2 regions of the Martelella sp. FOR1707 genome follow, and region 1 is predicted to be linked to the other one. Evidence: riboswitches for the same ligand, from Rfam matches in the RefSeq annotation. Region 1 holds a riboswitch; the other holds the start of a gene.

Region 1 (4,410 bases):
CTCGTAGATCAGCCGTTCCGTCGCAATGCCGTGATCGGCGAAGAACCGGGCGGCGGGCGCTGCCTCGCCATGGATATTGCCCGACAGCGAGTTATCGCCGCCGGTCACCAGAATTTTCATCTCCGGATAGATCCGCGCGAGCCGGAGCGCCTCGATATAGCGGTCGGCGGCGCTGGTGAAGACATAGGTGCCGCGCCGGGCCGAAATACCGGTGCTGATGCCGCCGCCGAGCACGATCGCAAGCGCCGGCGGCGCCTCAAGCTGCGGTCGGGGGTAGCGGTTTTCCAGTTCCGCCATCAGCATGGCCCCGGTCGTCGTGAAACAGGCGATGCCGAGCGTGATCGCTGCAAGTGCTGCAAAGACCGCCGCCGCCGCGCTCCAGGAAAAGGCAAGGCACACGAGCGCGGCCAGCGTCGTCAGAAAGGCGAAGGCGAGCGGCTGGAAGATCATCCAGAACAGTTTTGAAACGACAAACATCCCGCCGCGCTTCCGGTGCCGGGCCCTTACGCTGGGGCCTTCTTCGTCTCGCTCTTGCGGAAGACGTAATCGGTTTCCTGCCGAAGCGTCTCGCCGGGGCGCAGGACGGCGTTTGGAAAGCCCGGATGATTGACGGCATCGGGCCAAACCTGGGTTTCCAGACAGAAGCCGGCGAACGGGCCGTAGGGAAAGCCGCTCAGCCCCTCGGGCGTCTCGTCCAGCTTGAAGGCGGTATAGAACTGCACGCCGGGTTCAGTCGTCAGCACGTCCATGGTGACGCCGGAAGATGGCGCGCGCACGCTGATCACCGGCCGCTTTTCCATGCGCTCCGACGACAGGCAGAAATTGTGGTCGAACAGCGCCTGCCGTCCGTTCGGATATTCCCGTTTCATCGGCTGGGGCTTGCGGAAATCGAACGGCGTGCCCGCCACCGGCGCCATTTCGCCGGTCGGGATCTGGCGCTCGTCGGTCGGCAGGTAGTGCTCGGCGGCGATCATGATCTGGTGTTCCAGCGTATCCGTGCCGTTGCCGAGATTGAAATAGCTGTGATTGCAGATATTGGCGATCGTCGGCTTGTCGGTGGTGGTCTCGTAGACCACCGAGAAAACGCCGCGCGGCTTGAGCTGAAAATGGGCGCGGATCGTGCAATTGCCGGGAAAGCCGCCCCGGCCGTCGCGGTCGACGATCTTCAGCGTCACCCGGTCCTCGCCGATCTCCTCGAATTCCCAGAGGCTGACCCCGGTGCCATCGCTGCCGCCATGAAGATTGGTGATGCCGTTCTCGTTGCGGTCCACCTGATATTCCGTGCCGTCGATGGTGAAGCGGCCATCGGCGATCCGGTTGGAGGAGCGGCCGGGCGTTGCGCCGAAATAGGGCGAATAGTCGAGATAATGCTCGAACGTGTCGAAGCCCAGCACCAGCGCGTGCGGGTGACCTTCAAGGCGCAGGTCCTGTACCACCGCGCCCCAGTTCAGGATATTGGCGGTCAGGCCGCCGCCGGAGATCGTGACCCGTTCTACCGCCTGTCCGTCTCGGGTTTTTCCGAAGTCCTGGGGCGTGTTCATTGCTTTTCTCCGCGAAATGTCATTGCGGCGCGATACTGCGCCGGAAAGGGGAGGGCTTCAAGCGCCCTCCCGATCAATCCCGATTTCTTCCAGATGATAGGGCGTGGTCTGGTAGACTTCGTTGATCCAGTTGCCGAACAGCAGATGGGCATGTGAGCGCCAGCGGTTCTGCGGCGTGCGCTGCGGATCATCGCTGGGGAAGTAGTTATGTGGCAGGTCCACCGGCACATTGGCCTCAACATCGCGCCGGTACTCGTCGCCGAGCGAGTTCGAATCATATTCGATATGATTGAACATGTAGAGCCGATTGGCGAAGTCCTCCTGCGCGAGGCATGGCCCGACCTCGTCGGAATCGATGAGGATTTCCATCCCCGGGGCTGACGCGAGCTCCTCGCGCCGCACCTCCGTCCAGCGCGAGACCGGCACCTGGAAATCGTCGGAAAAGCCGTTGAGATAGACCGAGGCCGGCTTCAGGTTCTGGTGGCGATAGATGCCGAAGGCCTTCTTGTCGAGAAGATGTTTGGCGACGCCGTGGAAGTGATAGGCCGCCGCCATCGCGCCCCAGCAGATGTTCATCGTCGAGTGGCAATGGGTGGTGGTCCAGTCGAGGATTTCCTTCAGCTCGTCCCAGTAGGTGACCTCCTCGAAGGCGAGCGTCTCGACCGGCGCGCCGGTGATGATGAAGCCGTCGAACTTGCGGTCGGCGACCTCGTCCCAGGTATTGTAGAACGACAGCAGATGCTCGATCGGCGTGTTCTTGGCCTTGTGGCCGCCGACGCGAATGAGAGAAAGTTCGATCTGCAACGGCGAAGCGCCGAGCAGGCGGGCGAACTGCAGCTCGGTCTTGATCTTGTTCGGCATGAGATTGAGCAGCCCGAAGTGCAGCGGGCGGATATCCTGCCGCTCCGCAACCGTTTCCGTCTTGACCCGCACGCCTTCCGCAATCAGCGTTTCATAGGCGGGCAGTGTGTCTGGAATCTTGATAGGCATGTTCACATCCATACAAACAGAAAACCGGCCGCGTACAAATCGCAGGCCGGGGGCTTCCGCTCGCTCGGCCCTTTAGCGACTTGTTTAACGTGGCTGCAAGCCGGCCGGCCAAATCACCACGAGGAAGCAGTCAATAACGCCGCGCGGGGCGGGCGTCAACATTCCCGGCTTATGAGGCGGCCCGCCGCCATGTTGCCGTGGCAATGCCCATGGCCATCAGCGCGCCGCCGCCGAGGCGGGGCAGAAGGGCGGTGACGGCGGGGGAGGCGAGCTTTTGCCGGAGCCTGTCGGCGGCAAGCGCATAGGCGAGCGCGTTGAGGGCGGCAAGCGTGACGAAGGTCGCGATCAGGATGGCGAATTGCGGGACAAGCGGCGCCTGCGGCCGCACGAATTGCGGCACGAACGCGATGAAGAACACGATCGATTTCGGGTTGAGCGCGGTCACCATCAGGGCATGGGTGAAGACATGCCGGGGCGGGAGGGCGGCATCCGACGCCGAGGGCACGGCATCGCCGACGCCCTTGCTGCGAAACAGCTTGAAGCCGAGATAGACGAGATAGGCCGCGCCGATCCATTTCAGCACCATGAAGAGTTGCGCCGAGGCCAGCACCAGCGCGCCGAGACCCGCAAGCGAGGCGGTCATGGCAATGAAATCGCCAAGCGCGACGCCGGCCACCGTCGCCAGCGCCACCCGCCGGCCCTGGCTCAGGGCGTAGCTCAGCACCAGCAGCACCGTCGGCCCGGGGATCAGCAACAGCGCGATCGAGGCGGCGGCGAAGGCGAGCCAGATATGAAGGTCCATGGTCTTTTGCCTCCTGTTGTCGCAAGCAAAGACAGAGCTTCCGGCGGTTTTCAAGCGTCGTCATGAAAAAATATCCGGACCATGCTTGACCTTCCAGCTACTGGAAGCCCCATCTACGCTTCAACACGCTGAATAAGGAGAATGACGATGACCGAGACTCTCAGGATCGAAGGCATGGGCTGCGGCGGTTGTGTTTCGACCGTGACGAAGGCGCTGTCCGCCGTGCCAGGCATTTCCGACGTCGCCGTCAGCCTCGACAAGCACGAGGCCAGGTTTGAAATCGCTGCGCCCGCAACGCGCGAGCAGGCGGTGAGGGCCGTCGAGGACTCGGGTTACGACGTGAAGGGGTGAGCCGGCGAACGGCTTGCCGGCTTTCGGGTGAGATTGCATCGATCCGGAAACGCCGCAACCAACAATCTCCCCCCTTGAGGCAGGGCTATCGCATAAGACTTTTCGCATAGCCCCCCAATCTTCTCGCCCCGGAGGGGAGAGATGTCGCGAAAGCGACAGTGAGGGGGGAGAATATCAACGCGAACGCCTCGCAACTTGACAGGCTGCTTCACCCTCACTGCCCCTTTCGGGGCATCTCTCCCGCAAGCGGGAGAGAGTATTGGGAGCAAGCGGCGCGTCAGCCGCCAGAAGGAAAATGACAATGGAACAGACGCTTGCGAAAAAGCCCACCCACCTCACCCTGCCGGTGACGGGCATGACCTGCGCGTCCTGTGTGCGCAGCGTCGAGCGGGTCGTGGGCCGGGTGGAGGGCGTTTCGGCGGTCTCCGTCAATCTCGCCACCGAGACGGCCGATGTCACGCTTGCCGACCCCAAGGCCGCCGGTGACGTGGTCGCGGCGATCGAAAAGGGCGGCTATGGCGTGGCGCTTGAGACCGTCGAACTCGGCATCGAAGGCATGCATTGCGCTTCCTGCGTCGGCAATGTCGAACGCGCGCTGATGGCCGTGCCCGGCGTCGTCTCTGCGCATGTTAATCTCGCCAGCGAGCGGGCCACCATCGAGGCGGCGGCGGATACTGCCGCGCTGATGGCCGCAGTCGAGGAGGCCGGCTACACGCCGCGCCGCAT
Region 2 (4,410 bases), 150 kb from region 1:
GAAAAAGTCATTGAGTTGATTAAGCAGGTAGGATTGTTCACTATCAGTAACTTCTTCAGCGTAAGCCAAGATTTCGCAAATTGTGGCCAGCCAAGTCCATGACCAGTGGTAGAGACCAACCTTTCGAAGCAAGTTTTTTGGCACTGGGACCGGAGATTGGTCGGCGCGAGCTACGAACTGATTTGAAATTGTAATGACGGCATCAATTCCCTGCGACCGCGCAACCTCCACGTAGCGCTGAACCTGATCAGAATCGAGGTCGTTCTTGCCTACTTTGGCTTCAATCAAAGCGGACCAGATGTTCCGTCCCGTCTCGACCACGATTAGGCCGTCAGGCCGGCAACCGCTGATGCTCTTCTCTCTGAATACGACTTCGGTGAAAGCTCTGACTCGAGTTCGCTTTCCCACTCGGACGCCCACTGTGCCAAGCACGTTTTCCGCGACTGCGGGGATTTGGGTCATGACCGAGAGAAATATAGAAGCTACACGTTTCTCTTTACTGGTTTCGGCCAAGATCGGAAATAGTCTGGCCTGATCCCCACTCGAAAGATATTCTGGCAGTTCTGTCATATACGGTTCCCCCTCCGTTTCTCAAACAGAATAGCGAGGGAATATATTGGAGTCTATGGTGCCGGTTTCATGAATGGACGTGGGCGGCTCTCAATGCCGGCTTCCGGCGTCGTAGGGTGAATCCAGCGAGAAGGCGGGGATGTCGATCTTAAGGAGGCGGTTGTCGGCGGTTTTGACGATGTAGTGGCCGACCATGATGCCGGAGGGCGTGTCGAGCGGAGCGGCGGATTGGTAGCTGTAGCGCTCTTCCGGTTCGATCACCGGATGCTTGCCGGCAATGCCGTCGCCCGACACGGTTTCGACAATGCCGCTGGCATTGGTGATCGTCCAGTGACGCGAGACGATCTCGATCCGGCTGTCGCGGTGATTGGCGATCTCGATCTCATAGGCCCAGACGAAATGCTCGTCCTCCGGCATGGAATGGTTTTCCAGAAAGCTTGGCCTGACGCTGACCTCGATCTCGTGGGTGATCGCCCTGTAGTGCACTGGTTCTCCCTGCAAGCCCCGGCCGGCTTGAGTCATCGGGCGTCAATCTGAATCGCCCGATGATCCAGCTCTTTGTCTCAACGCATCGGGTTATCGAAAAGCCGGCTCCCGCTTTTTCGCCCGATGCTCTGGCCGCCCGTGAGGCCAATGTGGCTCAGTCAGGCAGTTTTGCAAGGGCCTGGGCGAAATCCTCGATCAGGTCGTCGGTGTCCTCGATGCCGGCGGAGAACCGGATCGTGCCGCCGGTGATGCCGAGTTCGGCGCGCGCGTCCTCCGCGAGGTTCTTGTGCGTCGTGGTCGCCGGATGGGTGATCAGGCTCTTGGCGTCGCCGAGATTATTGGAGATCGAGACGATGTCGAGCTTGTCCTGCAGCGCGAAGGCCGCCTCCTTGCCGCCCTTCAGCTCAAACGCGACCAGCGTGGAGCCGGCGGCCATCTGCTTCTTGACGATGTCGGCCTGCGGATGGTCATCGCGGCCGGGATAGATCACGCGCGCGATCTGCTTCTGGTCGGCCAGGAAATCGGCGATCTTTCCGGCAGTCTCGGTCTGCTGGCGCACGCGCAGCGGGAAGGTTTCGAGACCCTTCAGAAGCAGCCATGCATTGAAAGGGGAGAGGGCAGGGCCGGTATGGCGGAAATAGTCTTGCAACTCTTCCTCGATCCATTCCTTCGACGACAGCACGAGACCGCCGAGCACCCGGCCCTGGCCGTCGATATGCTTGGTCGCGGAATAGACGACGATGTCGGCGCCGAGTTCCAGCGGCTTCTGGTAGAGCGCGGTGGCAAACACATTGTCGACCACGGTGCGGGCGCCGGCCTGCTTTGCGAGCGCCGCAACGCCGGCGATATCGACAACTTCCAGCGTCGGATTGGTCGGGCTTTCGAGGAAGAACAGCTTGGTGTTGGGGCGGATCGCGGCTTCCCAATTGGCAAGATCGCGGCCATCGACCAGCGTGCATTCAATGCCGTATTTGGGAGCCAGCGTCTCCACCACCCAGCGGCAGGAACCGAACAGCGCACGGGCCGCGACGATATGATCGCCGGCCTTCAACTGGCACAGGATCGCCGCGGAAACCGCGGCCATGCCGGAGGCGGTGGCGCGGGCATCCTCGGCGCCTTCCAGCGCGCACATGCGTTGCTCGAACATCGCATTGGTGGGGCTGCCATAACGGGCGTAGATGAAGCCCTCTTCCTCGCCCTTGAAGCGCGCTTCGGCGGCGGCGGAATTCTCGTAGAGAAAGCCCTGTGTGAGGAAAATGCCCTCCGACATTTCGCCATACTGCGAACGGAGGCTGCCGCCGTGAACGAGCTTGGTCTGAGGACGCCAGGACTTTTTCATCATATCTCTCCAAACAAAAAAACCGGTCGCGCGGGACCGGTTCACCCGGCCTTTTAGCTAGTTGTTTAACGTGGCTGCAAGCCGACCGGCCAAATCACCACGGGTATAAAGGCGGCATAATCCCTATAAGCGCTTGCGTCAATTCTGAAAGCTTGGTTTTGTCGCGCAACAGGAGCAAAACATGTCACAAAAGCCCGGAATTCTGGCCGATCGCGCGATCGCCAGCCTGTTTGAAAACGGAAATCTGATTGCGGCCGCGCCGCGCGACGACGACCAGATCCAGCCGGCAAGCCTCGATCTAAGACTTGGTGCCAAGGCCTATCGCGTGCGCGCGAGCTTTCTGCCGGGGCCCGGCCACCAGGTCGCCGACAAGCTGTCGCGACTTTCCCTGCACGAGATCGACCTCACCGAGGGCGCGGTGCTGGAGACCGGCTGCGTCTATATCGTGGAACTGATGGAGGCGCTGAAGCTTAAGGACGGGCTGTCGGCCTCGACCAACCCGAAAAGCTCCACCGGCCGCCTCGATATCTTCACCCGGGTGATCTCCGATTACGCCCAGGAATTCGATATCATCCCGGCCGGCTATGAGGGACCGCTCTATCTCGAAATCTCGCCGCGCACCTTTCCGGTGATCGTCCGGCAGGGGTCGCGGCTGTCGCAGATCCGCTTTCGCACGGGGCAATCCGTGCTCACCGAGTCCGCCCTTCTGGCGCTGCACGAGCGCGAAACGCTGGTGGCGAGCGAGATGCCGAATGTCTCCGGCGGCGGGATCGCGCTGTCGATCGATCTGGCGGGCGAGGGGCTGGTTGGCTATCGCGGCAAGCACCATACCGGCGTGATCGATGTCGACCGCAAGGCCGGTTACGACGTGCTGGATTTCTGGGAGCCGATCCATGGGCGCGGCAAGGGCGAACTGATCCTCGATCCCGACGAATTCTACATTCTGGTCTCGCGCGAGGCCGTTCACGTGCCGCCGCTTTGCGCCGCCGAGATGACGCCGTTCGATCCGCTGGTGGGCGAGTTCCGGGTGCATTATGCCGGCTTCTTCGATCCAGGCTTCGGCCATGCGGGCGCAGGCGGCAAGGGTGCGCGGGCGGTGCTGGAGGTGCGCAGCCACGAGGTGCCGTTCATCCTCGAACACGGCCAGATCGTCGGCCGGCTGATCTATGAGAACATGCTGGAAATGCCCGAGACGCTTTATGGCGCGGGTCTCGGCTCAAACTATCAGGCGCAGGGCCTGAAGCTTTCCAAGCATTTCAGGGCCGACTGACCGGCCAACTCTGCGTTGCGGGGGGCCTTGCGGGCGGGCTCAGTAGAGCCGCGGCATGACGCCGGTCAGGATCAGGCGCTGCAGGAAGAACACGATCAACAGCACGATCACCGGCGAGATGTCGATCCCGCCGAGATTGGGCAGGAAGTTGCGGATCGGCCGGTAGACCGGTTCGGTGACCGCATAGAGCCCGCGACCGATCGAGTTGATGAAGGGGCTGTGCGCATTGATGATGTTGAAAGCGTAGAGCCAGGAGAAGATAGCGCTGGCGATGATCACCCACTTATAGATTTCAAGTGCGTAGTAAATCGTCTCGAACAGCGCGATCATGAAGGACTCCCGTTTTTTCCTTGCAAACATTTAGACATTCAATTCTAAACGAGCAAGGGGCGGCGGGTTTTGTCCGGTATTTATTGCCGGTTGCGCCCTCAGCGCATTGTGTCTCCCGAAAGCTTATCCAAGATGACCCTGTCCCCCTCCGGCGCCCGCTTCGATGCCTTCCGCCACAAAGGCTATTCGCTTTATTTCTTCTCGCGGTTTCTCGGCACGTTCGCGGTTCAGATCGTTTCCGTTGCTGTCGGCTGGCAGATGTATGACGAGACCGGCAACGCCTTCTATCTCGGTCTCATCGGTCTGTTCCAGTTTCTGCCGGCGCTGCTTCTGACGCTGGTGACCGGCACGGTCGCCGACCGCTACAACCGCCGGATGATTGCCGCGATCTGCTTTGCGGTGGCCACCGCCTGCG

The links. Region 1 has a riboswitch for S-adenosylmethionine ahead of V6765_RS05255 (homoserine O-succinyltransferase). Riboswitches for the same ligand answer to the same signal wherever they lie in the genome.
Region 2: it holds a riboswitch for S-adenosylmethionine, as region 1 does, so the genes downstream of both, V6765_RS05900 (O-succinylhomoserine sulfhydrylase) here and V6765_RS05255 (homoserine O-succinyltransferase) in region 1, are expected to answer to the same signal.

What each region holds. Positions count from the first base shown of each region.
Region 1 covers NZ_JBAKFP010000002.1:295,345-299,754, forward strand. The annotation lists gene V6765_RS05245 (YdcF family protein) at 1-477, opposite strand, end outside; gene V6765_RS05250 (aldose epimerase family protein) at 504-1,541, opposite strand; gene V6765_RS05255 (homoserine O-succinyltransferase) at 1,599-2,531, opposite strand; SAM riboswitch at 2,584-2,661, opposite strand; gene V6765_RS05260 (LysE family translocator) at 2,701-3,333, opposite strand; gene V6765_RS05265 (heavy-metal-associated domain-containing protein) at 3,481-3,684, shown strand; gene V6765_RS05270 (heavy metal translocating P-type ATPase) at 3,986-4,410, shown strand, end outside.
Region 2 covers NZ_JBAKFP010000002.1:442,763-447,172, forward strand. The annotation lists gene V6765_RS05890 (hypothetical protein) at 1-570, opposite strand, end outside; gene apaG (Co2+/Mg2+ efflux protein ApaG) at 661-1,056, opposite strand; gene V6765_RS05900 (O-succinylhomoserine sulfhydrylase) at 1,211-2,395, opposite strand; SAM riboswitch at 2,429-2,506, opposite strand; gene V6765_RS05905 (2'-deoxycytidine 5'-triphosphate deaminase) at 2,577-3,665, shown strand; gene V6765_RS05910 (YggT family protein) at 3,705-3,995, opposite strand; gene V6765_RS05915 (MFS transporter) at 4,128-4,410, shown strand, end outside.